4 regions of the Sinanaerobacter sp. ZZT-01 genome follow, and region 3 is predicted to be linked to each of the others. Evidence: riboswitches for the same ligand, from Rfam matches in the RefSeq annotation. Region 3 holds a riboswitch; each other region holds the start of a gene.
The links. A riboswitch is a leader RNA that binds a small molecule or an ion and turns the genes downstream of it on or off. The one in region 3 is predicted to bind cobalamin.
Positions count from the first base shown of each region.

Region 1 (7,384 bases), 1.4 Mb from region 3:
GGATTGCAGTATGAACATACGGGAACCGCAGACAGCTCGTTTTACTTATCACATATGAAAGGAATAGAAGGGAAGGCTCCGATGGATTTATCGAACATCCCAAGCTGCTTAAAGAAAGTGCTGGAAAAGGATAAGGCCGAAATGGAACCAAGAGCAGATGCAGATTCTTTAGGGGAGTTTGACTATACGAGCATGTCAGGCTGGATGTATTCAGTAAATAATGTGTTTCCAAACGTAGGATTTGCCGATACCTATCTGCAAGACGGTGATGTGGTTCGAGTACAATTCACAGTTTGGGGCTACGGAAGAGATATTGGAGGAGCCGATGCGATGGGTACTTATGGAAGTAATTTTTATACTGTGGCCGATAAAACAGAACTTCTGAGAAAGGTCGCAGAAAAAGGGTATGTAAACGTATCAGAGAAAGTAAAAACGATTTTAACCAAGCTCGATGCTTCGCAGACTGAAGTGGATCATGCATTATAAAAATATATCCTTCTTGACAAAAAAATAGGTGATTGATAGAATAGAGTAAAATTTAATATTAATTTTATGTCTGTTTATGTAGTATAAAAAATTACGTAGACAGCTAAGAGGGAAGCAGGTTACATTCCTGCGCGGTCCCGCCGCTGTAATCGCAGAATCTTTACTTTAAATCATTTGAATTGACCACTGGAAAACCGGGAAGGGAAGTGAAGATGCAGGAGAATTAATTTCTCCAGAAGCGTAAGCCAGAAGACCTACATAAAATAGAAGTGCATTCCACGGGTTTTTGGAGGAAAAAAGAGTAAAATAAAAAAGGTTGCTCTGTTTTTTCAGTGCGCAAATTAAGCAGAAATACGGCTGTGGCAGAAATGTCACAGTTTTTTTTTATTCTGTAGGAACTATCAAAAAAACGGATTCGCTTCAATCATAGGAATTATTATCCAAAGATTGATACACAGTTTAATAAACTTTGCAGTAAAAAATATTTTTATGGACATAAAAGGAGGAGAAAAAAAGATGGAACAACCTTTAGTTGACTTGAGTGTAACAAGAAAAGAAGAAGCAAATCTCTTAGCTTTAATTCGTGAAATCAAATATGGTGAATTACGTGTAATTATTCACGATGGAAAACCTATACGGGTAGAAGATATACGTAAAAGCATTAAACTTTAATTTTTATACGCTTAATAGAAATGGGTGATCAATTGAAAGGACTAGGAAGGCAGATCATGGCTGTGCTGCTGTGCATGGTCATGGTGGCTGCGGCGATGCCTCTATGGGTGCATGCTGCTGGGCATAAAGCGTATAGTACAGCGGAGCTGGAAGAAATCATACAAGGCATTATAGATTGGAAAAAATTAGATAACGGTTCTACACTGGATGGCTATCTCATGAATGATGCATACCTCGAATTGGCAGGGACGACGCCGGGAGATTGGTATCAGGTCGGAATGGGAAGATTTGGATATAAAGATGACTATGCAGGATATTTGGCGGTTATCAAAGAAAAGGTGCAGGATCGTTATAAGACCTCTGCGAAATTGAGTGCAGCGAAAGCTACGGAATGGCATCGAATTTCCCTTGCAATCTTGGCATCTGGCGGAGATCCAACAAAAGCAGGCACTGATACAAACGGAAATGTAATTAACCTCATTGCTGACGGAACGTATAACCGGGGGAAAACCACCTCCTTAGGAAAGCAAGGAATCAATGGATGGATATGGGGTTTGATAGCACTGGATTCAAAGCGTTATTCTGTGCCCGCGGGTGCACGTGACAGCAGAGACTCTATGATTAAGGAAATTTTAAGCCGTCAGCTTTCAGACGGCGGATTTACTTTATATGGAAATGCTTCTGATCCGGATATCACGGCGATGGCACTACAGTCTCTGGCACCGTATTATAACAGGGAGAAGGCATATACATATAGCAATAAGGCATCTGGAAAATCCGTGACGAAAAAGGTACGCCAAGTTGTGGATGAAGCAGTCAGCTGTCTTTCAAAGATGCAGCTTGCAACAGGAGATTATGATAGCTGGGGTACGAAAAATGTGGAAAGCACCACACAGGTAGCGGTGGCATTATGCTCTCTTGGAATTAACGTTCAAACGGACAGTCGCTTTATTAAAAACGGAAACACCCTTCTTGATGGAATTATGCTTTATCGGATGGCGGATGGCGGGTTTGTACATTCCTATACTTATGATGCAGATAATCCGACCTCCCTGCCGACAGAATCAAATACAATGGCCAGCGAACAAACCTTATATACACTGACTGCTGTTTGGCGGCAGGCAAAAGGAATGCGCACACTATATGATTTTCGGTCAGAACAAAGCGCAAGCCTGAAAAATCAAATCCGTACATTAGAAAAAGAAATCAACGCTTTAGAGAGTTCTCCAACGAAAGCAAAAATCAATGAGCTCGTAAAAAAATACGAAGCGATACCAGAGAGTGAACAGTGTTATGTATATAATTACTATAAACTTTCCGATGCGGCGGCAAAGGGCGGTATTGAAGTAAAAAAAGAACCTGCAGAGCCTGAAACAGAGGAAGCGGAAGAAACAGAAAAAGAAGAACAGGAAAGTGTTTTACTGTATTTCAGTGATGCAGATAAGCGAAAAGTGGACGCATTGCCGAAGGAGCTGACGACAGAGCAGTATGTGGATGTCATCAAGCTGCTTGATAAGCTTGAGAAGTCGGAGGATTTTGATAAGAAAAAAGAATACAAGGATAAGCTCACAAGTATAAAAAAGGAAATTTTGGCGATTCAGAAGGAGATTGACAGCATAAATAAAGATGTTAAGAAGAACCTTTATCCATTTGAGAAAATATCCTTAGCAGACTGGGGAACTGTCCATAGTATCGTAAATCGATATGAGAATCTGAGTACGTACGACCAAAAGAAGATTTTACGTTGGGATGATGTTGTAAAAACGAAAACGCAGGTCGACAATTTACTTCGGGCTGTCCTTATTACAGCTATATTGGGGCTTCTTTCAATAATCAGTGCGGTGTGGATTATAAAGCATATAAAAAAGAGAAAGAATCACAAGGCAAATGCTATGTTAGCACTTGAAAAGGAATATGAAGAGAAAGAAAAACAAGAAGGGAAAGGCGCATGAAAAAAGACTTGTTAGCATTGGGCTTCATCATTCTTGCCATTGCTCTTATTCTATCAGGAACCAAATTTCAGACCGTGGATGAGTACTATTTGACGCATATTGATGATATCACAGCTGATTCAAAAACAGTGACCATCAGCATTCGCTGTGAGACGATACGGGATAATTGGAATAATCTTGTGCCAGAACTGCAGTCTGATGAATTTGTCCCACAAGATGGTGTTATTTTACCGGAAACAACGTATGTACTTCGTGAAGGAGATACCGCATTTGATATTATTGACCGTGCTGTTCGTTATAATAAAATTCAAATGGAATACCAAGGGGCAAATTTGAACAGCTATGGAAGTGTATACATTCAAGGCATTCATTATTTATATGAATTTTCATGCGGTCCTTTAAGCGGATGGATGTATCGAGTTAATGGTGTATTCCCGAACTATGGCTGCAGTAAATACGAATTAAAGAACGGAGATAAAATTGAATGGGTCTATACCTGCGATTTAGGCAGAGATGTAGGCTGCGTTTGGATGGGAGGAGAGTGGAACGGACAATGAGACTATTTTCATCGTATCATCCCGGTGTACTGCTTGTATACTTTATAGGTGTGATTGGGATCAGCATGTTTACAATGAATCCGCTTTTGCTAGCGGTTTCTTTACTAGGGGCACTTGGATTTGCTGTTCAGTTAGAAAACAGGAAGGCTGTTGCTATGAGCTTTACTTTCTATATTCCGATGTTTTTTCTGATAGCAATTACCAATCCGCTGTTTAGTCACAATGGAGTGACTCCATTGTTTTTTTTAAACGATCAGCCGATTACGCTAGAAGCAATTCTTTATGGAGCAGCGATCGGAGGCATGATTATTTCTGTCATGTATTGGTGTCGCTGTTACAACCTGATTATGACATCCGATAAATTTATTTATCTGTTTGGGAAGGCCATCCCAAAGCTCAGCTTGGTTATTTCCATGGCAATTCGATTTGTGCCTTTGTTTATCAAACAGATTAAGCACATCAACACCGTTCAAAAGACGATGGGAATCTATGCAACCAAGGGCGTTGCAGACCGTATTTTAAGCGGCTTTCGCATTTTTTCGGCGATGATTACATGGTCACTGGAGAATGCCGTAGATACGGCGGCATCTATGCGTGCCAGAGGGTATGGGTTGCCTGGGCGGACAAACTTCTCCCTCTTCCGTTTCACATTAAAAGATGGAATTCTGCTCAGTATTCTTGCTTTCCTTTTCAGTATTGTATTAATCGGAAGCAGCTTAGGGGTATTAGACTATTCCTTTTATCCCAGAATGTCGTCTATTCAGATCAGCCCTGTATCGGTGATCGCTTATGCTGCATTAGTGATCTTATTATTCATTCCTTTTGTAGTTGAAGTAGAGGAAAACAGAAAATGGAATTATTACATATTAAAAATTTAGAATTTACATATCCAGATGAAAGGGAAAAGGCTTTAAAGGGAGTGGATCTTACCATACAAGATGGAGAGTTTGTTGTAATTTGCGGGCAGTCCGGCTGCGGAAAAACAACATTGCTACGTCTTTTAAAAAGAGAAATTGCTCCTTCGGGTGAGCAGTCCGGAACCATTCGCTATATGGGAAGACTTCTCTCTGAGCTGCAAGATCGAATTGCAGCATGCGAAATTGGTTATGTTATGCAAAATCCCGAAAGTCAGATTGTGATGGATAAAGTTTGGCATGAACTGGCTTTTGGTCTTGAAAATATGGGAGTTTCTACACCTGAAATTCGAAGAAGAGTCGGTGAAATGGCCAGCTTTTTTGGCATTCAGACTTGGTTTCGAAATCAGACCGCAGATTTATCCGGCGGACAAAAACAGCTGTTAAATTTAGCATCTATTATGGTAATGCATCCGAAAGTGCTTATTTTGGATGAACCAACCAGCCAATTGGACCCGATTGGAGCATCTGAATTTATTTCAACATTGCAAAAGTTAAATAAAGAGCTTGGCTTGACCATTCTTTTAGTCGAGCATCGTCTGGAAGAGGTCTTTCCTATTGCCGACAAGGTTGTTGTCATGGAACAGGGCCGTGTTCTTGCTTGTGATACACCTGAAAATGTAGGGAAAAAGTTAAAGTACGTCAGCGGCGAACACCAGATGCTGATGGGTCTTCCGAGTGCCGTACGCATTTATAATCAGCTGAATGTTGAAGATGCTTGTCCATTGACAGTCAGAGACGGAAGGGATTTTCTTTCTAGGAATTTTAAAAACAGAAAGACTTATCTTGTGCGTGAAGGAGTAAGCAAAAAAAGAACAGAAGCGCCAATCGTAAGGTTGAAAGAGGCATGGTTTCGCTATGAAAGAGAATTGCCGGATGTGTTGCGAGGTGTCGATTTGGAGGTGTATTCCGGAGAAACCTTTTGCATTTTAGGCGGAAATGGAACCGGAAAGACGACGACGCTAAAAGTTATTTCGGGACAAGCGCGAGCCTATCGCGGTAAGGTAGAGATTCAGGGGAAGAATATAAAACAATATAAGGGTATTGAGTTATATCGCCATAACATCGCATTGCTCCCGCAGAATCCACAGTCTGCTTTTGTGAAATCGGCAGTAGAAGAAGATTTAAGAGAAGTATGTAAAGCTATGAATTACAAAAAAGAAGAGGGAGAATCCCTGATAGCGGATATTACAGAAAAGCTTGGAATTTCTCATTTAATGAAAAAGCACCCCTACGATTTAAGCGGTGGAGAACAGCAGAAAGCGGCATTAGCAAAAATGCTTTTATTGAAGCCCAAAATTCTTTTGCTTGACGAGCCGACAAAAGGAATCGATGCGTATTCAAAGCAAATTTTACGAACGATTTTAGGTGATTTAAAACAAGAGGGAATTACAGTAATTATTGTGACGCATGATGTGGAATTTGCGGCTCTGTGTGCAGACCGATGTGCGATGTTTTTTGATGGGGAGGTTGTTTCTGTCGATGAGCCAAATGCCTTTTTTTCTACCAATACCTTTTATACAACCGCAGCAAGTCGTATTTCCAGGCATATGTTTGAAAATGCGGTGACTTGTGAAGATGTGGTTGCTCTTTGCCTGGAAAATGGATTGAAGGAAAGGGGGGATCAAGTTGGAGCATAGAGAAGAAAAATTAAGAAAATTTATAAGTTACTTCATTATTTTGATCGCAATTCCGCTTGTAATTGCAATCGGTGTGAAACTTTTTAATGATAGAAAATATAATTTAATCTCCATTATAATAGTATTTTTATCCTGTATTCCCTTTTTTCTCTCATTTGAAAAGAGGAATCCAAAACCGACAGAAATGATATTGATCGCCGTTATGACGGCGATTTCTGTTGTTGGGCGTTTTATTTTTGCACCAATTCCCGGTTTCAAACCTGTGACGGCAATTACCATAATTACGGCAATCTATTTTGGACCACAGGCAGGTTTTTTGACAGGAGCATTGACGGCAGTCGTTTCTAATATTCTCTTTGGACAAGGACCTTGGACTCCCTTTCAAATGTTTGTATGGGGTATTTTAGGATTTGTGGGTGGAATCCTTGCAAAGCATGGATGGCTAAATAAAAAGAGTCAACTTGCTGTTTATGGAATCATTGCCGGTGCGGCATTTTCTTTAATGATGGATATATGGACGGTACTTGCGATAGATGGGCATTTTAATCTATTGCGATATCAGGTTGCGATTGTATCATCCTTACCGTTTATGGTAATCTATGCAATATCAAATGTGGTCTTCTTGGTAGTTTTGATAAAGCCTATCGGGGAAAAATTGGAACGAGTTAAGAAGAAATATGACTTAAAGTAATGATAGGAACTGGTCGAAAAAAAAGAAGTCGGATGCAGAGGATTCTAAAATGAGTTTAAGGCAGCAAGGAGAGAAGGAAGCGGCAGGTATAAAATTTAAATAATAACAGAATTATAAAAGTTAAAAGAGAGTGTGAAACGCTGAATCCACACTCTCTTTTTACATTTAATTTTAATTTACTATATTTAGATTATTTTTTCCAAACAACTTGATTTCGCCCATAGGATTTTGCCTTATAAAGCATATGGTCAATATGATTCATGAAATCAAGAAGAAAATCACACTCATTTGGGATAATGGTAACCCCTCCAATACTGATTGTTACGACATTGCTAGCCTTTGAACCGAGGTTTGGGAGGGATTGATTAAAAACATTTTTACATACTTGATCGGCAATTCGTTCAGCTTCCTTTGCATACACATTTGGAAGGATAAAAACAAACTCTTCGCCGCCATAGCGAGCGACATAGTT
Region 1 is NZ_CP141728.1:1,397,493-1,404,876, forward strand. Features, by position in the region: gene U5921_RS06795 (S-layer homology domain-containing protein) at 1-486, shown strand, start outside; cobalamin riboswitch at 536-763, shown strand; gene U5921_RS06800 (DUF2292 domain-containing protein) at 1,003-1,158, shown strand; gene U5921_RS06805 (prenyltransferase/squalene oxidase repeat-containing protein) at 1,215-3,110, shown strand; gene U5921_RS06810 (DUF4430 domain-containing protein) at 3,107-3,667, shown strand; gene U5921_RS06815 (energy-coupling factor transporter transmembrane component T) at 3,664-4,545, shown strand; gene U5921_RS06820 (ABC transporter ATP-binding protein) at 4,518-6,221, shown strand; gene U5921_RS06825 (ECF transporter S component) at 6,211-6,912, shown strand; gene U5921_RS06830 (diguanylate cyclase) at 7,103-7,384, opposite strand, start outside.
Region 1: linked by a shared signal. The riboswitch ahead of U5921_RS06800 (DUF2292 domain-containing protein) and the one ahead of U5921_RS13420 (class I SAM-dependent methyltransferase) in region 3 are both predicted to bind cobalamin.

Region 2 (7,384 bases), 1.5 Mb from region 3:
GCTTAAAAAATGAGTTGGCTTTTCTTTAAATTCCGTAATATTTAATTCTTTGATTACTTGCTCGACTCTTTCCTTTGCTTCTTCTTCACCGACTCCCAAATTCAAAATACCAAAGGAAATCTCCTGTATTACATTTGCTGAAAACAACTGATTATCTGGGTCCTGAAACACAATTCCCACTTTTTTTCTTACCTCAAGAAGGCCCTTTCGGGAATAATTAATCGGCGTTCCATCTATATAAATAGTCCCTGATTTTGGCTTCATCACACCATTTAAGTGAAGAAAAAAGGTAGACTTCCCAGAACCATTGGCTCCCATAATCGCAATCTTTTCGCCTCGTTTTATCTCTAAATTGATTCCTTTCAGTGCTTCGGTACCATCCTCGTACGTATAGCATACCTTCTCTGCTTTTACAATCGTCTCCTTCATTAAATGCCTCCGTTCCATTTGCAGACAGCTGAAATCATCAATAATGCGATTAAAAATAAAGTGACTCCTGCCTTTTCTTTCATGCCCGAAGAACTGCTTTGCATCAATACCCTGATTTCTCCGTCGTAACAACGAGATTCCATCGCATCATAGAGCAATGAGGATTTATTTAAAGCTCGGACTAAAAGCACAGACAGCATGAGTCCCATAGCTTGAACGGCGGTCTTCGCATCGCGGTTACCCAAACGACAATTTTGAGCGGTTGTGATCGCAACTGCCATATCAAGAAGCACAAAGATATACCGATAAATCAACATCATTAATTCAACAATGATCCAAGGACAGTGCAGGCGCCTCAAAACAGTAAGCAGATCTAAAAGCGGAGTCGTAAGCGTAAGAAAATACAGACAGGAAACAGAAGCCAGGGAAACAAGAATTAATCGAATGGCATAAGTGAAAGATGTGACACTCACAGCCAAATAATGAGTACCTACGGGAATTGATAGCAAGTCCATAGGTGCATCCGTAAAATTTACGGCAATGGCGACTGTACCTAATGCGAGAAAGGCAAAAGGTGCTGTCATAAGTTTCATATAATGGGAAAAAGATGTTCGACTGTAAAACACAGTCAAACATCCCATTAGAATCAATACAATAGCTGATACGACAAAGGAGCGGGCACCCACGCATATGAAAAGTGTTCCGACCGCAAAGGCAGATTTTAAAAATGGACTTTTATATCGTAGTTGGGACGAATACGCTAGTTTGTCGATAATCATCATTGTTTCTTTCCTCCCGGTCCAATCCAGACTTTATTTTTCATCTTTTTTCTTGTATTTTTTTCTAGCTACTAAATATCCAAACCCATAACCAAATACACTGGCACCCAGTCCTGCCTGTAAGCAGAACAAAAGGGATTCGGTTTCACCGCCCGGCGGTTCTAAAATAGGCTCTGCCCATGCGACATAGTTTGGATTAATCGCTGTGATTGCATCTTCTGCAGCACCATCTGCGCCACCGAATTCAGAATCGTGAATGAATAAAAGCGGAATTACCGCAATGACCACTACGAGAAGCAGCAGTACAATTACTATCTTAGCGTTCTTTGTCATCTTTACACCTCCATGTATCCAAGCTCAGTCAACTCAGGCTTAGCATAACTTTCTAATCCCAGCATTACTACAACGGCCACTAATCCCTCAATGAGTGCAAGCGGCACCTGTGTCATTGCAAAGATTCCTAAAAATTCAATTAAAGATGCGCGGAAGCCTCCCACCTCGGATGGATGTGCCATTGCGAGCTGAACAGCAGTCACACAATAAGTAAATAAATCGCCTAAGCAAGCCGCCAAAAATACACCAACTGATTTTGGGAGCTTTACGCTTCTACATAGTTTATAAATTGCATAGGATACGAATGGTCCTGCAATTGCCATGGAAAAAGTATTTGCACCTAAAGTTGTCAGGCCTCCATGCGCAAGTAAAATAGCCTGAAATAATAAAACAATAATTCCGATAATTGCCATAGCAGAAGGCCCGAATAAAATTGCGCCGAGTCCGGTTCCTGTCGGATGAGAACTGCTTCCGGTAACGGATGGAATTTTTAATGCGGATAGTACAAACGCATACGCACCTGCCATCACTAAAATCAGCATGGTCTTTCTATGTTTTGCAAGTGTTTTCTTGATTGAAAAAAAGCCTGCCACTAAAAATGGAATACAAACCGCTCCCCATATAATGCAATAGTTCAATGGCAAATATCCTTCCATAATGTGCATTGCATTGGATATCGTTGCCGTTCCAAACACAAAAGCAAGGATAACCCCTAATGAAAAAATCCGTCTTTCTGTTTTTGTTCTTGTCATAATTTTTCCCTCCAATAAAAAATCGCCACTCTAAAACAAATCAGAATAGCGTAATACTAGGAAACATCATGTATCTCATGTTCCCCTGAATTACACCCTCCTATCGTCCGTAAGAAAATGTAATTACTGATTTTTAATAAAATCAGAACCTATCATCAGGCAGGTCTTCTGGCTTTGGCTTCAGCATTGTATACCATCTTCCCATTTCCACAGTGATGCTGTTGTATACAACTCGACCATTACAGCGGCGTGACCGCGTGGGACTTTCACCCATCTTCCCTATTCTTTCGGCAGGAAAATACCGAACACCTAATAATATCTTAATTGTCATCTCATTATATCATGTGATTTTTTCGTTTTCAAGAAGTTGTCCTTTTTATTTTATATTATTTCAGGCTAGCATTCATGCGCATGCCGATGATGCATGTCAGGCTTATGTTTATGTGTATGCTCCATTGCCTCGTGCATATGATAATGGCTGTGAACAAGCTCACCATCCCCTTCATGAACGTGGTTATGGTGCCCATCGGTATGCGTATGCTTATGCGTATGTCCCATCGTTTGGTGCTTGTGTATATGTGTATGCTTTTCTACTGTCGTTAAATAGGTCCCTACTATCATAAGAAGAACTGCAACCCAAAAACGCTGTGGCAGATGTTCTGAGAAAAAGGCTATGGATAAAGCTACCCCAATAAAAGGCGCGACTGCATAATAGGCACTCGTCCTCGCCGCTCCTAAATATCTCTGCGCTGAAATGTAAAAGAAAATACTCAGGCCATAAGCTACAAAGCCTAACAGCATTGCCGCTATACAGTAATAGACGGATGAAAATCCAGTCAAATAAGGGATACCTTCTCTATTTTCGATAAAGAGAAAGAGCAGCAGAGCGCCAAACCCCGATCCAAAGCCTTTTATAATCACGATCTCGAGCGGGTTTTTTAATGAAAGCATGCGTGTACAGTTATTTTCCATCCCCCAGCAAAGGCAAGCTAGCAATACAAAAATACTTCCTAGTGAAAAAGAAAGTTTTGAAACATCCTCAAATGACAAAAGCATACTTGCCGCAGTAATTACCGCAATCGCTCCCCACATACGCTTTCCAAGCGGCTCCCGAAAAAAAATACCGGCAATTAGTGCAGTCGCAACAATCTCAAAATTGTTTAAAAGCGATACGCTGGCTGCACTGGTAGTACTCAGCCCAAGCATGAGAAAAACAGGTGCCAAAACGTCTAGAAGTACCATCGCCACGGTGTAGGGCAAATCTTTTCTCACCAATTTTGCTTCTAACGGTTCTTTTTTATATAAGTAAGCGGCACCCTGCACAAAGGACATTCCAATACCGGCTCCCAAATAAAGCAAAGCAGCCATTAAAGCCGCCGGAATTTCTTCCAACAATATCTTTGAAAAAGGTGCACTGATTCCAAAAAGCGCCGCTGCTAAAATTGCTTTTCCAACTGCAATTTTTTCATCTTTTTGCAATGCATTCAACCTCCTTCTTATATTTCATACAGGATTTTATGTAATTGTGTGCAAAATGGGGATTGGAATAGTAATGTAAATGCGGATAACCGGCAATTAAATTTCCTTCTGCAATCATGCAGTTCCACTCTGTTTTTCGAAGCGGTTTTTGCGCATGAAAACAGTCTCCTGTATTCGTGCTGTCCCAGTAATGAAACTCATGGCCCCGTATACTTTTCCCTTTTTTGCAGAGAAGATTATCTTGATTCGCCGTTAACGTAATGTAGCCGAATCGCCCCAGTTTTTCTGTCGGATAGCTTCCTCCTTCAATCGTTCCCACCATAGGCACTCGTTTACCTTCTTCATCCTGAATCCACTCATGCAGATACATAAATCCGCCGCACTCAGCAAGACACGGAATTCCATTGGATATGGTTTCCTTAATTTCTTTTAACAAGTTTTTATTCGAAGAAAGCGTTTCAAGATAAAGCTCGGGATAGCCTCCTCCAAAAATAAGCCCGTGTAGATTTTCAGGAAGTGTTTCTTCCTTCAGTGGACTGAACGGTACAATTTCCGCTCCCAGTTCAGCAAGTAAATCCAGATTATCCTGATAATAAAAGCAAAAGGCTTGATCCATTGCAACACCAATACGCGCCTTATCTTCTTGCACGTGTGACAGCTCATCAATCCTCCAGTTACCCGGAACGCATTCCTTTACCTCACAAACAATCGGCTTTACCGAATTAGCAAGTACCAATAAACGATCTAAATCAACGGTTGCTTCCATTTGTTCAGCAATGCGGTTAAGGATTTGTTTTAAGTTTCCGATTTCTTTTGCGGTGACTAATCCCAAATGGCGGCTTTCCAAAGAAATATCATTCCTTTGGGGTACATAGCCGTAAACTTCAATTTCCAATTCTTTTTCAATCTGTTTCTTAAGGTCAGGATACAGCATTGCATTGCAGCGATTTAACAGAACTCCCTTGATATTGCTGTCTGGGCAAAGCTCCAGAAATCCCTTGATCTCAGCCAAGATGGAAACAGATTTGCCTTTACAGTCAATTAGTAAGATCACTGGCGTTTGCATCGTTCTTGCTAAATCATAAGAACTTGCTTCTGTTGATATGCCCGCAAGCCCATCATAATAGCCCATAACACCTTCTATTACTGCCAGCTCAAATCCCTTTGCATTTTTACAAAACAAATTTTTCGTCGTTTGTGCATCTGTGAAAAAAAGATCCAAGTTTCTCGACTTTAACCCTAGCACCTCTGTATGAAACATCGGATCAATATAATCCGGCCCGCATTTAAATGAAATGGTTTCTATCCCACGATTTATAAAAGCTTGCAGCAAACCACAGGTAATTGTTGTTTTACCGCCCCCGCTCGATGTAGCTGCAATCATCAGTCTCGGAATATTACGCTGCATGTTATTGTCCTTTCTGTGAACTAATTATAAAAATGGGGTTCTGCCCTGTCATCATATGCAAGCTTCCTACCTCTCTCGCCTTAGCCAAAGACAGCTGTACGATTTCTACGTGTTCAAATCCATACTTTTTTAACACTTGCATCGCTTCCCACATGGATTCCAAGGCAATCGCATTAATAACAATACGTATCTGTGGATTTTTTTGGACAAGTAAAGAAATGATCTCTTCCATATTTCCTTTCGTTCCTCCAAGAAAGGCTTTATCCGGCTTCGGCAGATCGTTCAATGCTTCCGGTGCTTTCCCTGCACAGATCTGTAAGTTCCAAGCACCAAATTTTTCTCGATTGGAACGAATAAGTTCTACCGCCTCCGGGTTGGTCTCTACAGCATAGACTTGTCCTTCTTCCGCCAACAGTGCCATTTCAACGGATACCGAACCGGTGCCGGCACCCACATCGTAAATAACATCCGTTTTTAATATCTGTAATTTTGAAAGGCTGACACTGCGTACCTCTTCCTTTGTCATCGGCACATCACCACGTAAAAAATCCTCGTCTGAAAATCCATAGGATTGTTTTTGGCGTCTTTGTATCTTATTGTTTTGTACTAAAACCACACTGAGAGAATCAAAGCTTTGCCTTCCCAGTTCCTCTGCACTCCCAAGCACAATCCGCTCCGTTTCATAAGAAAGGCGTTCTCCAACGGCAACCTCAACCTGTCCTAATCCGGCTTCGATCAGCCGTTTGCAAATCTCCTGTGCCGGATGGTCGCTTCCCGTTAAAAAAAACGTTTTTTCATTTGTCTGCACCGTACCGGCTACATTTGCCTCCCGTCCATGCAGACTGACAATTTTAGCATCCTCCCAGGAGGTATTCAACTTCGAACAGAAATATTGAAGGGAGCTGATTCCTGCGACGCACTCCACCTTACAAAAAGGAGATTTTCCTTCTGCGCATCTTTCTTTATTTTTTTCCTCTAAAAGTGTACATAATTTTTTCGTGCCGCTGAAAAAACCAACATCGCCGGACATCAGAACAGAAATGCAATCTATATCTGTTTGTTCATAAATCCATGCCGTGATTTCTTCGGGTGCAATTGCATAATGTTTTTTCTTGTTTCCCTGTGGAAAGCTGTCTACCATCCGCCTAGCACCTATCAACGCCTGACTCGTTTCAATACATTTTTTCCCGCCAAGCGTCAAAGTTTCTGGATTTCCCATCCCGATCCCAACTACATATATTTGTTTCATATGGCCTCCGTCTTCCTCATTTTAAATGCAGCTTGACTTAGACGCGTTTTAGATTTGTCAGGCAATCTTCCGCCGCTTCTAAGGTTTCTTTTATTTGCGTCTCCGTGTGTGCATAGGAAATAAACATTGCCTCAAACTGTGCCGGAGCAAGGTAAATACCCTTTAGGAGCATCTGACGGAAATAAGTTCCGTAAGCAGTGATATCGGCGGTTTTGGCAGACAGATAATTCTTTACTTCTTGTCCGGTAAAAAACAAAGAACCAATGGAACCGATGTCATTGACACTGCAAGGCACATCCGCCTTTTCAGCAAGTTTGCGAAGACCGCCATACAAGAGCTTCCCCAGTTTATTAATGTGCGTATAAACTTCCGGATGCTCTTTTAAATAAGAGAGCTGTGCAATACCTGCTGCCATTGCTACCGGATTTCCGCTCAGCGTGCCTGCCTGATACACAGTGCCGCACGGTGCTACCATCTCCATGATTTCCCGCTTCCCGCCATAGGCACCGACCGGCATTCCGCCGCCGATAATCTTTCCGAATGTCGTCATATCCGGCTTTACATCAAATAATTCCTGCGCACCGCCTAAGGCCAAACGAAATCCGGTGATGACTTCATCAAAGATCAATACAGTTTTATTCACATCACAGATTTCTCTCAGCTGCTTTAAAAATCTTGGATTAGGAGGTACTACGCCCATATTTGCCGCAACCGGCTCAATGATAATCGCAGCAATCTCACCTTTATTTTCTTCAAATAATTTTTGCACACTTTCAAAGTCATTATAGACTGCTGTTAATGTGTCTTTTGCACAGCCCTCCGTCACACCAGCACTGTCCGGCGCCCCACCGTTTGCAATCAACCCGGAACCTGCTTTTACTAAAAGGGCATCACTATGTCCGTGGTAACAGCCCTCAAACTTAATGAACTTATCCCTTCCAGTGTACCCCCTTGC
Region 2 is NZ_CP141728.1:1,242,025-1,249,408, forward strand. Features, by position in the region: gene U5921_RS06060 (energy-coupling factor ABC transporter ATP-binding protein) at 1-429, opposite strand, end outside; gene cbiQ (cobalt ECF transporter T component CbiQ) at 429-1,211, opposite strand; gene U5921_RS06070 (energy-coupling factor ABC transporter substrate-binding protein) at 1,242-1,541, opposite strand; gene U5921_RS06075 (energy-coupling factor ABC transporter permease) at 1,544-2,293, opposite strand; cobalamin riboswitch at 2,434-2,621, opposite strand; gene U5921_RS06080 (DMT family transporter) at 2,690-3,772, opposite strand; gene U5921_RS06085 (cobyrinate a,c-diamide synthase) at 3,759-5,180, opposite strand; gene cbiE (precorrin-6y C5,15-methyltransferase (decarboxylating) subunit CbiE) at 5,182-6,429, opposite strand; gene hemL (glutamate-1-semialdehyde 2,1-aminomutase) at 6,467-7,384, opposite strand, start outside.
Region 2: linked by a shared signal. The riboswitch ahead of U5921_RS06075 (energy-coupling factor ABC transporter permease) and the one ahead of U5921_RS13420 (class I SAM-dependent methyltransferase) in region 3 are both predicted to bind cobalamin.

Region 3 (7,384 bases):
TGAAAAAAAGCTTATCAGACCTGCAGTTTACGGTGACGCAGAATGGAAACACAGAACCTCCGTTTCAAAATGAATTTTTTAATGAATTTCGTGAAGGAATTTATGTGGATATTACCACAGGAGAACCTCTCTTTCTATCAAGTGATAAGTTTGAATCCGGATGTGGATGGCCTAGTTTTTCAAAGCCAATTGATGCAGAGAAGTTGATTGATGTGACTGATAAAAGCTATGGGATGGTACGTACTGAGGTAAGAAGTAAAAACAGCGATGCACATTTGGGACATGTATTTAAAGATGGACCTGTCGATAAAGGAGGACTTCGTTATTGTATTAACAGTGCGTCGCTTCGGTTCATTCCAAAGGAAAAAATGGAGATCGAAGGTTATGGTGACTATTTAAATCGATTATGATGGTCAAAAAAATGGATTTACTTGAAAGAGGCAAATATAGATTGATATAATATATAAGATTCGGTTAAAAAATGGATAAGAAAGGATGAAATACAATGCTTTGGAAAGATAAATATGAATTAGGAGTTTCCCTTGTGGATGAGCAGCATAAAGAATTGTTTCAACGTGTCGAAAATTTCGTGACGACATTACGTTCTTCCGCATCTTGGGAAGAGAAAGTGCAGCGTGTGAACGAAACCCTTGAATTTATGAATGGATACGTTGTGGAGCATTTTCGAGACGAAGAAGCGTATCAAAAACACATTGGTTATCCTGGCTATGAAGCACATAAGAAGATTCATGCCGATATGGTCAACTATGTGATGAAGGTTACTTCTGAGTATGAGAACAGCGGATTTAATGAACAATTGATGCAGCAATTTGCAGGCAAACTTCTAGCATGGCTGATTAATCATGTGGCAGCGGAGGATCAGAGAATTGCTGCGTATGCAATTGAAAAGGGGGTAGAAAACAATGCTGAATAATCTTCAGGACTCCTTTTTAGAGGCAACCCGCAATGTATTTGAGTTGATGCTAGACCTTTCTGAACTATCTGAGCAGCCTATGGAATCTTTCAACTATGAGGATGTGCTGGATATTTCGATTGGTGTAGTCGGAGAATTACAGGGAGAGGTCGTTTACCGTTTCCCGAATAAGACTTCACTGGGTATGGTAAATATTATGACAAGCATGGAGTTGGACACGGTAGATGATTTCGTAACTTCTGCAATTTCTGAAATTGCGAATATTATCAGTGGTAATGTTCTGACAATGCTTGCTGCACAGGATGTGAAATGCGACATATTACCTCCGGTGTTTGCGAAGCCGGATGACAGCAAGCAATACTCTTTACATACAGATTGCTGCATTTCCAGTTCAGTAGGTGATGTTTGCTTAGACATAAGACTAAACCCTGCTGAATCCGTTTAGAAAAACAAGAAACAAGATTTGATAAAAAAGGTGCATTTGAGAAAGATGCGCCTTTTTTATGAACAGATATAAATATACAAGTGAAATATACAATCACATATATTTATCATTGACAAATATATGTGAAAATGATAAGTTGTGTTTATAAATAAGATATAAGCTTGTTTAATGAAATAAAGAAGGGAAAATGATAATGATTCTAATGTTTCAGTAAGCTTAGATGGAAAAACATATGAATTTTCCGATTCAGAGATTAAAAGAGCTGCGGAACTAAATAATGTAGATAAGGAACAGTTAAAGAAAGAAATTGAAAATGGGGCTGATCAAGATGGAAGGTTTTCTCCGTTTTCTAAATTGACCCCTTTAAATAATGGGCTTACAGAAAAAGAATTGGATAAATTGAATGAACAGAAAGTATCCTCAACAGATGATGCGGGTAACTGGGATTTCACCATATTCACCGAACCGTGAAAACGATAGCTTAAGGATGAATGCATTTTTTGATCCTGAGACAGGAGAAATCGTTTCTGCGGCCGAGCAGGTCGGATATGATGAAGAAGGGCGTTCCGTTTGGGAAGACGTTTGCGTGGATTCTGTACCGTGAAAGGATGGTTAATTTGAATGAAAAAAATAATAATAGTTATTTTCACTTTAATTTTATGCATATCGCTGGCAGCCTGCGATGAAGCTCAAAATAATCTGCCGGCAGATGGTGAAGTTTATACAGGATATATCTCATTAAATGGTGATACGCTAAATTTGGATACGTTTGAGATTATAACACTTGAAGATAAGAGCCGGATGCAGGAACTTGATTTGGAAGAAACGGATATGCCTGACGGATATTATTTTAACGCATTAAATGAAATGAAATCATTTGTTATTGATGATAATACAGAGTATATATTCTTTGATACATCTAATTTGTTTGTTGACGAAAATGCGCAGGATAAAGAATATAACACAACAGATAAAGAAGAGTTTTATCAATTTCTGTATAGAGGAGAAGAGGTTCCTATGAAGGTTCCGTTTGAAGTTAAGATGAAGGATGGCATTGCAGTAACTATCAAAGAGATTTTTGTAAACTAACTATCCGTATGGAACAGGAGATAAACTAAATGTAAAAAAATCAAAATGATGGAATCTAGGATTCCTATTTGTACCATTCTGCGTCGTAGATTTCCTAGCTTACCTTACTTTAGCTTGGTTTCAGATAAAAAGTTAGAGATATGTGGAAGTGTTTGTTTCGGTTATTTTCTAACTGTATTGTTAAAAAGCATCTATTTGGAGAGAAAACAATTAAAGAATATTATTGAAAGCTGAAAAGTTGATTCAAGTAAAGCTTAAATAAATTTGAAAAAGCAGAGTATGGTGCATTCATAATGATGCCTTTGAGTATTATGTCTCCAAAGTGATTAATAAACATTGCAATAATAGCTATCCATTTTAGTGTACTTCCTGCAAAATATCCTTGTACCTTTCTGTTTGTCATCGTTTACTCCCTTAAATACTTTTTATGATCTTTTAATTGAATGGTATATCTTATATTTCCAGAATAAAGAAGGATATATAAACAGTATCGACACATTGAGTTTATTGGAATCGTTACTGTATTGTAATAGAAGCCTTAGTAATAAATTTATTCTCATCTAAAATATTGAGAGGAATTTTAATAATATATACTTATCATTGACAAATATATTCGAATGTAATAAAGTTATTATAGAAGAACTGACAATATGAATAAAAGAGATAATTGGTAAAAGGAGGTGGATCCGATAGATTCTGTTTTTGACGAAGATTTATGTGTATCAATAAATTTAGATACTATTCCTGAGGTGACAAAGACGATAGAGTCAATTGATGATCCGCTCAAGAAAGACTTGATTGTAAAATATCTATTTACACCGACTAATATTGAAACAGAAATTACTTCATCGGAACCTATTTCTTTTAGCAGCTTTAGTAATACTGAGTTTAATAATTGTGTTATGGAGCAAAATGCGGAGGAAGCTTCTTTTTTGTTAGATAAAATAGGCGTGTTGCTTGATATACCTGTTGATGAATTAGAAATGGAAGTTGCATCAATTGAATTAAAGGGTGAAAAAGTTATGAAAGAAATTTTAAATCCCTTGAATGACGAAGAAGTAAACAAAATCAAGAAATTCTCAGAATTAAAATCAGCAGCAAACTCATATGAAGCTACTTTCAGAAAAAAAGCTAAGAGTGGATATTTGACAATACTTGAATTTGAAGTTGAGATGGATTGGCAAAGCAATAATAATAAAATCACTTATTGTGATACTAATTCTTTTAGCTATTCATACGTCTGGTATTGGGTGCACTATGCTACAACAACTCAAGATCCGGTAGTGAAAGAAAGCTATGCAACATTGACGGGAAAGAAGGCAACTTTCAGAGAAATAAATAGAAATGGCTATTATGGGGCTGGATATTATTATATGATAATGCCTACTTTACGTTTAAATGTTGATGGTTCTTATTCGCCAACTTCAGTACCATCGGTATCAATATAGATTTGTGAAAACAAGCTGGAAAGTTAGAAAAAAAGTCCGAGAAGACAGAATAAGAAACGTTGTGTTTGATAATATAAATAAAGGTATAAAACAGAAGAATATGCCTGTGTAGGAGAATGGAGGAGGTTATAAATGCAGAAAACAGTTTACACAATATTTAGCGCTATTTTATATATAGCATCATGGGTACTTATTGGATATGTTGTTTTGATATCACCTAAATTAGTTACAAAGGATTACATAATAGAAAACATTACTATTATGAAAATGAGTGCAATAATTTTATTATTTATTACGATTGCCTCGAGTACGTTATTATCGATTATGAAAGATTTAAAAATCAGGAAATTCATCACACGGTTTACTTTTATTAGCCTAGCATTTACATACAATTGAATTCTTAGATGGTAAAATGAAAAACTATCAGATTGAGATTTCCTTTAATGCGTCTGGAAATATGAAAGTAGAGCTTGAACCAAACACATGAAAATCATTCACTCCACAGCAATGGAAATCTCAGTAATAAACTCATGCTCATCATCTGTAATAAATTTATTAATCAGCTGTCGTTCATACAGATAGCCAAGGATGGTCATAGAATGTTCCGAAGCATATTCTAAAAGTTTTTCTCTTGTATCAGCAAGCGTATCGTATGAGCCTTTATGGAAGGTAGACAAATATTCTCCGGCGGGGCGTATAATGAGGTTTGGAGAATCAATTGGTTTATCCAGCTCCAAAAAAAGCTCTCTATTTTTAAATTCACCGGAAGGTTTCAAAGAAACAATCCATCCATACTGCCATTTTCTCGAAGCTGGATCATCGGTAAACGGATGCATCAATTTTGAAAAAGTGAGCGAAAAATCATTTGTTACATCTGAATCATCAATCGTTAGAGCATAGAGATAAATTTCTTCAAAATAGCAATATTTATATGGTTTTTCTTCATTGTAAGAAAAGCCATATTTTATTTGATTCAGAATTTGATCGAATGTATTTTGTGCAGATTGAAGTTTTTTTATCTGCGTATCTAAAGTCTGTATTTGTGAACTTAGTAACTGAAACGTCTGCTCAGTCGAATGTTTGTTTAAATAGGATTTGATTTGCTGCAATTCAATACCGCTGGTTTTTAAAGCGAGAATCAGATATAAATAAGAAAATTGTTCAATAGAATAATAGCGGTATAAATTTTTTTCATTAATATGATCGGGCTTTATTAAGCCGATTTTATCGTAATAGAGCAGTGTTTGCTTTGGAATGCTGAATATTTCACAAATTTGTCCGGTAGAAAAATAAATACTCATGAGAAATCCTTTCAAAAAAGCCTTGACTATATAGCAACTATATAGTTTATAATGAAAATTGTCAAATAAATAAGAATTATAAGAGTTATAAGAGAGAATCAAAGCATTCTCACAGGGAATCAGGATAAGCCTGAACAGTCTCGCTGCCGTGGAAACGAGTGACATGCGATTTAGCCACTGAAGAAATTTGGGAAGGCCGCATGGAGCGTTGGAGTTTAAGTCGGAATACCTGCTTATAATAATAGGTTTTTTACGAGAGATGGAAAGCCTTCTGCTTTAATGCGTAAATTTAGACATCTCTCGATTAAGGTGTCTTTTTTTTATTTTACGGAAATTACTTGATGGGACATTCCCTTATTTGTAGCTATTAGAGGGTGTATTATGAGAAAGCGGATCAGAAACTACTGGGAAAACGAAGCCTATTTTTATTGTGGAACACTGCCTGAAGATAAAGCTTATGAAAAAATAATAAGCCAATTGGTACAAGTGATTTTAAGTGAGTACAATTCCTTTGACTGCCAATTAGATATTTTAGAGCTGGGAAGCGGAACCGGCTTTTTATTACAGGGTTTATCAAAAACAAATCATAATGTTCTGGGCGTGGATATCTCGAAAAACATGGTGGACATATCTAAAAATCGCGTTCAAAAATCAGGAGGAACAGCAAGAATTATTCAAATGGATGCAGAATCTTTATTGTTTGAAGACAATTCGTTTGATATTTTAATTGGTGATAACTTGTTATGGACCTTGGAGTTTCCGGAAAAATCTTATGCGGAATGGTATCGGGTTCTAAAGCCTAGCGGAAAAATTTTTATCATTGATGCGAATTGGAATCTATGGAGATTTGATCCAAAATTGAAAAAAGAATATCAGGAATATCAGAACTATTTGATAAAAAAATACAATAGAGGAACGCATCTATACTGCAATACGGGAGAAGGCGAAAAAATAGATCAGGATCTTTTTTTAAGTAATAAAAAAAGACCGGAATGGGATATTAACGTCATGAAAAAAATCGGATATAGAAATATTAAAACCTATTTAGATGTTTCTGATTTGGTTTGGGATGATTTAACGCTAGAGTTTAATAAAAAAACACTGCCATTTATGGTTTGTGGAGAAAAATAAAAATAAGGAGAACAGCAATGGATATCAACCAAAGAATTAAAAATTACTGGGAAGGCGAAGCAAGTGTTTACAGCAGTGGAATTGAAGATGAATTAAAAGGATTCCAGAGGGAGGAATGGAAAAAACTTATTTTAGAAAATAAACCATCTTATGCAGAAGAAACTTCTGTTCTTGATATTTTAGATATTGGAACCGGACCGGGTTTCTTCCCTATTGTATTGACGGAAGCAGGCCATCGTGTGACTGGTATTGACATTACGGAAAATATGATTGCATATGCCGATAAAAACCTGAAAAAAGAAGGATTTTGTGCACGTTTAATTACAATGGACAGCCAGGAATTAGAATTTCAAGATAATACATTTGATATGGCCGTTTGCCGAAACCTTACATGGACAATCGATGATCCTGTAAAAGCATATAAAGAGTGGTATCGTGTTTTAAAACCCGGCGGGAAGCTATTAATCTTTGATGCATGCTGGTATCTGCATTTATTTGATGAAGAGCTGCGAAAAAAGTATGAAGAAAATGAAAGACGTATTAAAGAAAAATACCTGAGAGGAGTTCATCAACATAGAGATCCGGAAGAAGGGGATGCGCTGGGCAGAAGCTTGTTTATGAGTGATAAAAAAAGACCGCAATGGGATTTGCAGGCTTTAGTTGAAACTGGCTTTTCTAAAGTCTTTTCAACCATTGATGTTTCAGAACGCGTATGGGATGAGATTGGAAAAGAGTTAAATGGAGTCACACCTCAATTCATGGTAGGCGGAGAAAAATAAAATTATGGGTTCATATATGAGATTGCTTTTCTTTTTAAAAGATTTAAAAAAAGAAGTAACTATAAAAATATTAATCGGATTAGGCATTATTGCAATGAGTTTTTTGCAAGCTTTTATGATAGCGAGAGGGATTACCTCCGCCTTTAACGAAGATTCGATGAAAACGGTCATGCTTTATCTCTCAGTATGCCTTGTTGCCATTTTAATCCGTGCATTCCTATTGCGTTATCAGGAGGGATACGCAAAGCAAATGGCAG
Region 3 is NZ_CP141728.1:2,760,898-2,768,281, forward strand. Features, by position in the region: gene msrB (peptide-methionine (R)-S-oxide reductase MsrB) at 1-410, shown strand, start outside; gene U5921_RS13380 (hemerythrin family protein) at 506-934, shown strand; gene U5921_RS13385 (chemotaxis protein CheX) at 924-1,379, shown strand; gene U5921_RS13390 (hypothetical protein) at 1,783-1,983, shown strand; gene U5921_RS13395 (hypothetical protein) at 2,001-2,468, shown strand; gene U5921_RS13400 (hypothetical protein) at 2,689-2,871, opposite strand; gene U5921_RS13405 (hypothetical protein) at 3,149-3,916, shown strand; gene U5921_RS13410 (hypothetical protein) at 4,049-4,312, shown strand; gene U5921_RS13415 (MerR family transcriptional regulator) at 4,411-5,217, opposite strand; cobalamin riboswitch at 5,290-5,469, shown strand; gene U5921_RS13420 (class I SAM-dependent methyltransferase) at 5,599-6,348, shown strand; gene U5921_RS13425 (class I SAM-dependent methyltransferase) at 6,366-7,127, shown strand; gene U5921_RS13430 (ABC transporter ATP-binding protein) at 7,132-7,384, shown strand, end outside.

Region 4 (7,384 bases), 1.4 Mb from region 3:
AATCTTATTTTTCGCATTTATCTTTCCTTCGAAGCCGCTCATCCAACCTTTATTTACAAGAGCATATACTGCTTCTTTTGCCCACGAACTGATTTGGTCTTCATCTTTAAATGTCGTATTACATACAGTTTCTTTTTCAAGATTCAGTGCCTGACACAGCATGAGTGCAGCCTCTTCTCTTGTGATTTGATCCTCCGGTCGAGCGAAATTCCCCGCTCCACTCATCACACCTGCGCTTTTTAACTTTAATATTGCCTCTGCATAGTAAGAAGATTCTTTTAAGTCTGTGAAAGTATTTTCTGCTTTTTCATTAAATTCCACTATCTTGTTTAAAATAACAGCCATGTCTCCACGCTTAATCGGATCGCTTGGCTTAAATGCACCCGCATAGCCACTCACCGTTCCGTTTTCGCTGAAGCGTTCAATCGCACCCTTTGCCCAATGTGTTTGAATGTCATTGAAGGCCTCTGATGATGCGCTGACTGACATCACGCTGAAAATGAAGCATAATACTAACACAATACTGCATACCTTTGTAAATCTTAATTTCTTTTTCATATTCTTTTTCTCCCTTCTTTTATATCTTTACTGTTTAACGATATACATTCTTCCGGTTTCTGGATCTTCATAAACAATTCCCTTTGAATCAAAATCCTCCGCCATACTTCCATCCTTTGCCGCATCGTTCAAATGTTCTACTTGCACTAACTCGTCTTCAGTAATAATATCCACTACCTTACTAATATCTACATTCCAATAGAGGATAATTGCGATCATCAATCCGCAGGCGAAAACAAGCATGACATCCACTAGATTTGACAAGGTTTCTAACGGGTTCAGCTCTGGCTCATTCATTAGGCTTCTCCGCCGTCTTCCTAAACGCCCACCATTACTAATCATCTACAGTGACCTCCTCTAAAACACACTCCATCACCGATTCTAAAGTGACCATATCGCTATTATACCAACGCTTACGTAAATTAGAGATAACACAAGCAATTCCTGCTGCGATCATTCCGGCTATAGTTGTATCGAACGCAACCCCTAAAGATTTTGAAAGTGCTGCTGTGTCTCCATTTCCCAGAGCGACAATCCCGGGGCCTAGAGGAATTAATGTTCCAAGCAGTCCGAACATAGGCCCCAGTCTTATTATTAAGTCAGTGATGGCAGTCGTTTTTTCATACTGCTCCTCTTCCGTCGCCAAAAGTCTTTGCGCTAATGCAATCAATGACACTTTTGGAAGGTGTTTAGCATGGAGCAATGTACACAGTAAATTCTTCTGACGAGAAGTCAATCCGCTTTCTTCGATCACTGTATCTAGGTTTTCATTCCCTTCATGTATTTTCTCTAACAGCTGAGGTATATGATTCTTTTTCAGTTTTCGTCTTTCCACAAGCAGTTCGACCAGCATGTCCCCTAACTGCCAGATTGCAATCACCATGAGCAGCAACAAAATGATGAGGCATGGCTTCATCATAACTTGTCCAATTATATGCAATGCTTCACTTAAATTGAATTTCATTTTTTGATCTCCTTCTTAACGGTTTGCTCTTTTGAATTTCTATAATGATCCCATTACTTCTCTCTGACTTATTGCAAATAAAAAAGCCGTGGCATTTCTGCCACAGCCGTATTTCTGTGAAGTTGCTACATTGAAAAATAGAGTAAATTTCTACTTTTTTACTCTTATTTTCTCCAATTACCCGTGGAATGTACTCTTGTCTTATGTGGCTCTCTGGCTTACGCTTTTAAGCCGTTCCGCTCAATATTCTTTCTATTGCATTGCTGTTTTCAATTGATCCAATAGAATTTGAAGCAAAACGCTGCGATTACAGTGGCGGGTCCGCACAGGATTTCAACCTGTTTTCCTCTTAGCTGCCTATATTGATTTAATAAGCAGGCACAAGACATTTTTTATGTAAATTGATTCTTTATCTAATCTCACTCTTTTTAAGATTGTATTTTTTCCTGTTTCTTAGAAAATGTTCTAAAAGAAAAGGAGCAGGAGAATCTCGGATATAGCCGCAAGTTCTATACCCTTAACACTCCTGCGGATGAAAAGGCAGTTATCAAACTTCATAGAGACAAACGGTTCTATCATAACTTTGGACAAAAACAAAAACAACCGTGGCAAAAATGCCACAGCCCGTATTTTCTGTGTATCAATCTTTCGCTATATGCCCAAAATCTCCCGTTGGTACAGCATTCTTTTATGCAGGTCTTCTGGTTTACGTTTGTAGAGAAACTCTTACGTCTTTGTTTTCCTTCCCGGTTTCCCAGTGGCGAACCTCACGGTTCTCAAACAAAGACTCCACGAATACAGCGGCGGGACCACACAGGATTCAAACCTGTTTCCCTTACATAAAAGTCTTTTATGAAGTTACTCTCATCTTAACAGTAAACATGGTCACCGTCAAGTCTTTTATCGAAATAATTTACTTTGCTTCTTTAAAGCATCTTCTCTTTGCTCTCTATTGGAAGCGATTAACTCATGAACGACATATAAAGGGTTTAATCGATCGAGAAACTCTTTTGCTTTTTTGCATTCTGTCGGCTGGTGAGTATCAACGTTTCCTAAAAGCTCATAAACTTGCTGAAATCTCTTATAATAATCCTTTTCTAAAATCGGAGGCTGTTTCAACGCTTTTTTCGTAAAAGTTCCCGTTACCGACTGATGTAAATGAACGCCTTTAACGTATTGACGCAGGTCACCGTGCAGTTCTATCATCTTTTCAACATATTCCCATGCTTCCTTCTCTGTCTCCAATTCGAGATTGCTGCACATCAAATGCCCGGTGTCCAGCATGATACCTTTCTTCTCATAATGAACCTTCTCCAAAAGACGTGCTGTCATCTTTGGGTTTGTCATCGTAAGTCCAGGCCACCATAAATTTTCCATAAGAAAAGTAAAGGTATACTCTCTATGGTCCAGCAGCTGGTTAATCAGATCTGCTGAAGCATCAATGACTTCTTCATCAGTGTGCATATGCTTATGCGTAAATACACCTTCAATTGTCACATCAGAAATATGAAAAACGACGTATTCTGCATCCATTTTTTTCGCATATTCCAAATCTTTTTGAAAATTTTCTAAAAGTACTTGGGGGTGTTTTCCACCATAAAAGCCTTCCCATACACTGCGTTCTCCAAATTCTTGATACAAGGCTTCTTCATTTTCGTTCCAAAAGTCAATCCAAAAAGGATAAAACGGCATATGGAGTCCCTTCACCATATCGGGCGATATAATCTTTCTATCGTCATTCCCACAGCAAATAATTTCTAATCCTCTGCATCCGTATCTTTCATAAAAATCCTTTAAATCCTGCGGATTTTCATATTCTCCCAAAGTCTCATTATAACTGGGTATGTATAATATCTGTTCCATTTTCTCCCCTCCTCACACTTGCATTCATTATATTTTTGAAAAATATAATTGTCAATCCTATTGTCAATCCTATAGTTTTTTTCTAAATTTCAGTCGATATTTGATTCTTCTATAACGGCTCGTCCTTATTGCAAACCTTCCTAAAATATGTTAGTTTTAATATAAGGAAAAAGCATTTCATGCAGACGATGAAAATGTTTATAATACAATATAAAATTACGCAGCATTCATAGGAGGAACGCAATGAAAAGTAAAAAAAATTGGAAAAAAGGGTTCTCAATTTGCCTGGTACTCTGTCTATTAATGGGCAATCTCAGCGGATGCAGCTTTGAGAAAACAGAGCAGCAATCCGAAGCTCTCATCGCTTTGGAAAATGCCGTTAATTATTATAAAACAGAAAATAATTTAAACAATTGGGAAGAACTCGTTGCGCTTTGTGCAGCAAACCAAGCAGATGGAATCGGGATTGGGTGGAGCTTTTTAACCCTTCCTAAAACGCCGAAAACTAATGAGTATGCTTCCTCCTACATCGGTGCAATTTTGAGTGATACCATCAAAGGAGAGGGTGACCCTATCAGTTTTGCAAAAAAATTATCTGAAACACAGAATTTAGAAACGGGTTCATTCGATGCAACTTATATCAATCAGCATGTATGGGCTATGATCGCTTTAAACGTAGCAATCAGTAAAGATGGCTATGACTACGATCATGCAGTTGCATACCTCCTTTCTTATCAGGCAGAAGACGGAGGCTTCGCTTATGGTCAGCAGCTTGCCGAGGGCAATGTGGACTTAACCGGCATTTCTTGCATTGCACTTGCTCCGTATTTTCAAAAGCACAAAAAAGATCCCGCTATGAAAAAAATCATTCGGTTCTTTAAAGACAAGCAGCTGGAAACCGGTGGATTTGAAAACGGCGGAACGGAAAACCCAAGTACAATCTCATCTGCAATTTGGGGACTTACCGCGTTTGATCAGTCTCTTCCTGCTACCGATAAAGGTTTGACACCATTTGAAGCATTACTTGCGTTCCAAAATGAAGATGGTAGTTTTCGTATGAAAAAAGATGGGGATCAGAAATTTGATAATCTGGCTACGAGGCAGGCAACGATTGCTTTATGTGATATCGTAAATGACATGAATACTTATCTGCTGCTTGCTTCCGATGCTGAAACTTATAGAATTGACCATCTATCAGGTCCTTCCATCACTTTAACAATTGATTATCCTGAAGACAGTGAAGAACAGGATGTCCATGGTCCATTCACCATTGAAGAGGATTCTACCGTTTTGGATGCGATCGTATTATACGGAAAAATTACAGAAACTCCTATTGAGCATAAATCCGGGATAATCAAAAGCATAAACGGAATTTCTGTCAAATCTACAGATCAGAATGAAGATGCAGCAAACGAACTTCCAGAAAATCCAACTGGCTGGAGTTTTAAGATAAACGACCAGTCGCCTGAACTAGATGCAAAAAATACGATTTTAAATGAAGGTGATATTTTGACTTGGACCTTTGTTTCTCCCGCATCAACAAATACGCCAGAGGAATAAACCGTTTATTAGCTTTCAGTAAATCATCATTTTATCTTCATATGAACGACATGAACGACCTTTACAATGAAAGATACATGGTAAAGGTCGTTTTATTAAAATGAACCATAAGATAAAATTGCTGAAGCAGTTTTTAAATAAAGGAGAATCCAACCAATGAAAATCCGAAGGTATCTGCCATTAAAATGGCTTGCCCTTTTTTCACTATTGGGTATTATTTGCTTTCTTGGAACAGTTGCATGCAAGGAAAATCAGAAAAACCAATATGAAATGGAACCTGCCTATTTAAAAATTGGAGAAAAAAACATTTCCGTAAACTATGTTATGAAAATCGATGAAAAAGAGGTATCCTTAGAAGAATATCGTTACCACTTTCTCAATATGAAAAAAACAATGGAAGATACAGACGAATCTTGTTTTATCAATGATACGGACGGCAGCTCACAACGCCGATTAAAATCCGATACATTGACAGCTCTAAGAGAAGTCTATGCCATTGAAAAACTTGCAAAAAAAAATAAGCTAGCTCTCTCCCAACAGGAAAAGGAAAAAATCAATACTGATATAAAGAATCAGGTTCATTCCTTGGGCAGCGCTTCTGCTTATAAGCAAGCATTACAGGCAAGCTATATGACGAATGCTATTTATCAGAAGATATGGGAGACAACTTTCTATTACGAGAAGCTGTATCAATATTATTTCCCCGGTGATAAATCCGCAGATTATGAAACTCGCCAACAGCTGAATCAGGACGAGGCTATAAAAAATGAAGTAAGTCTGCAAGCAATGATTGCAGAAGCTGCAGACTCCTTAATTGTAGAATATGGACCGGAATATGATTTGATTTCGATTGACAGTCTATATTAAATGGCACACTTTCCTTCTTTTAACATAGATTCACACTATGAAAAATCCTCAAACACCAGGTTTGAGGATTTTTTCATTATTTTTTATCTGTAATATAAATCGTTTTCCCTTTTCGAAGCAAGACTCTACCCTTCTGCGGATACAAAAATCCCATATCGTAGTCCCCGTACTGCTCTCTTTCTTTTTCTTTTAAGATCTCGCGCTCCATCAAAATTTCTCTTTTTCCATTTGACTCTACGACTTGAAAATACTTTGATCCGCGGATTTCTTCATCAAGGCTCACCCATATCTTATTTATCATCTTCTCTTGTCTGACTTCAATCAAGCAGCTTCCGCCAAGCCAAGGTGTATAATAGTCTTCGGATTTTGTAATTTCCTTTACACAAAAATTACTTTTTTCTAAAATTTCTTTATTTTCCCAAGCAGCAAAAGATAAAATAGAAAAAAAAGTAAGAAACAGAATTCCGATTTTAAAATAGTATGTCGAGGAATGAGTCCCTTTCATTTTTACATCTGACGGCCAATTAGATCGAATCGATGCAACTCGAAGTGTAGCGCCGATTGCCCCTCCGATTATCCCTCCTGCGAAAATCGACCAGTCCAAGTCCCATACAAGCAAAAAAACGCTTATAATCACAGCAAGAAATGCAAATAAGGAGTACATATTTTTAACAATGCCCATCCATCTTTTTATGCGTTTCAAGGAATCTCCCGCTTCAAATTCTTTCTGATTTTTTTTATTACAATAGAAACGATATGCGATACACATTTGAAAAAATAAAGCAAAAAAGCCCGCGATAAAAATTATAAAAGCAACACCTACTATCCATTGATCCCCATAAGAATCCAAATAGAATTGACTCCAGCTCCACTTACTTTGAAGGATGTAAAACAGAAAAGTAAACCATATACAAAAAAATAATCTACTGAAAAAGTTACGTTTTATGATACCTGCTTCTTGTTCTTGTCTTGTTTGTAAATCGGATTGCAACACGGTAGGATTCTTCCCGTCTATCGCCCGAAAAATTTTATATTCATCCCACTGCCATCGAAGTTCCCACCCCGAATCTTCACATAAATCGAGATAAGGCTGTATGTCTATATAAGCCTTTGGGCGGAAAACATCTATATCATACCTCACTTCTTGAGGCTCTACTTTCTGATATTTTGCAAAAACAGAGAAACACCCTAAAGAAGAAAAACGAAATCCTCTTTTTTCTTTTTCTTTTAAATATTCTGGAATATATTGATACCCATGTTTGAAAAACGGCCAAAAATGCCAGCAGTATTTTTCCTTTCTTCTACTATTTTGTAACATATCTACCATTACCCCTTCTATGTTGTTAACAAACCTTTTTCAAATGCATGACGCAAGCCTTTTGGTTTTGACACAATTTTCGGTTTTTTCACATTCTCCCCTAAAGGCACTTCGGGTTCATCTTTCGATTCATTTTCTATTGCGGATAAGACTTCTTCCTCCTCTTCAATCCCACCCCGGTCAATTGGGGGCAAGGTGCCGTCTTGATTAAAAAATAAGTCGCCATCCTTTACCATTTGATTGAGCCTTGCATA
Region 4 is NZ_CP141728.1:1,389,611-1,396,994, reverse strand. Features, by position in the region: gene U5921_RS06795 (S-layer homology domain-containing protein) at 1-558, opposite strand, end outside; gene U5921_RS06790 (DUF2149 domain-containing protein) at 586-900, opposite strand; gene U5921_RS06785 (MotA/TolQ/ExbB proton channel family protein) at 893-1,522, opposite strand; cobalamin riboswitch at 1,708-1,922, opposite strand; cobalamin riboswitch at 2,196-2,380, opposite strand; gene U5921_RS06780 (TIM barrel protein) at 2,423-3,385, opposite strand; gene U5921_RS06775 (DUF4430 domain-containing protein) at 3,629-4,945, shown strand; gene U5921_RS06770 (SurA N-terminal domain-containing protein) at 5,102-5,812, shown strand; gene U5921_RS06765 (DUF2812 domain-containing protein) at 5,889-7,130, opposite strand; gene U5921_RS06760 (PadR family transcriptional regulator) at 7,148-7,384, opposite strand, start outside.
Region 4: linked by a shared signal. The riboswitch ahead of U5921_RS06785 (MotA/TolQ/ExbB proton channel family protein) and the one ahead of U5921_RS13420 (class I SAM-dependent methyltransferase) in region 3 are both predicted to bind cobalamin.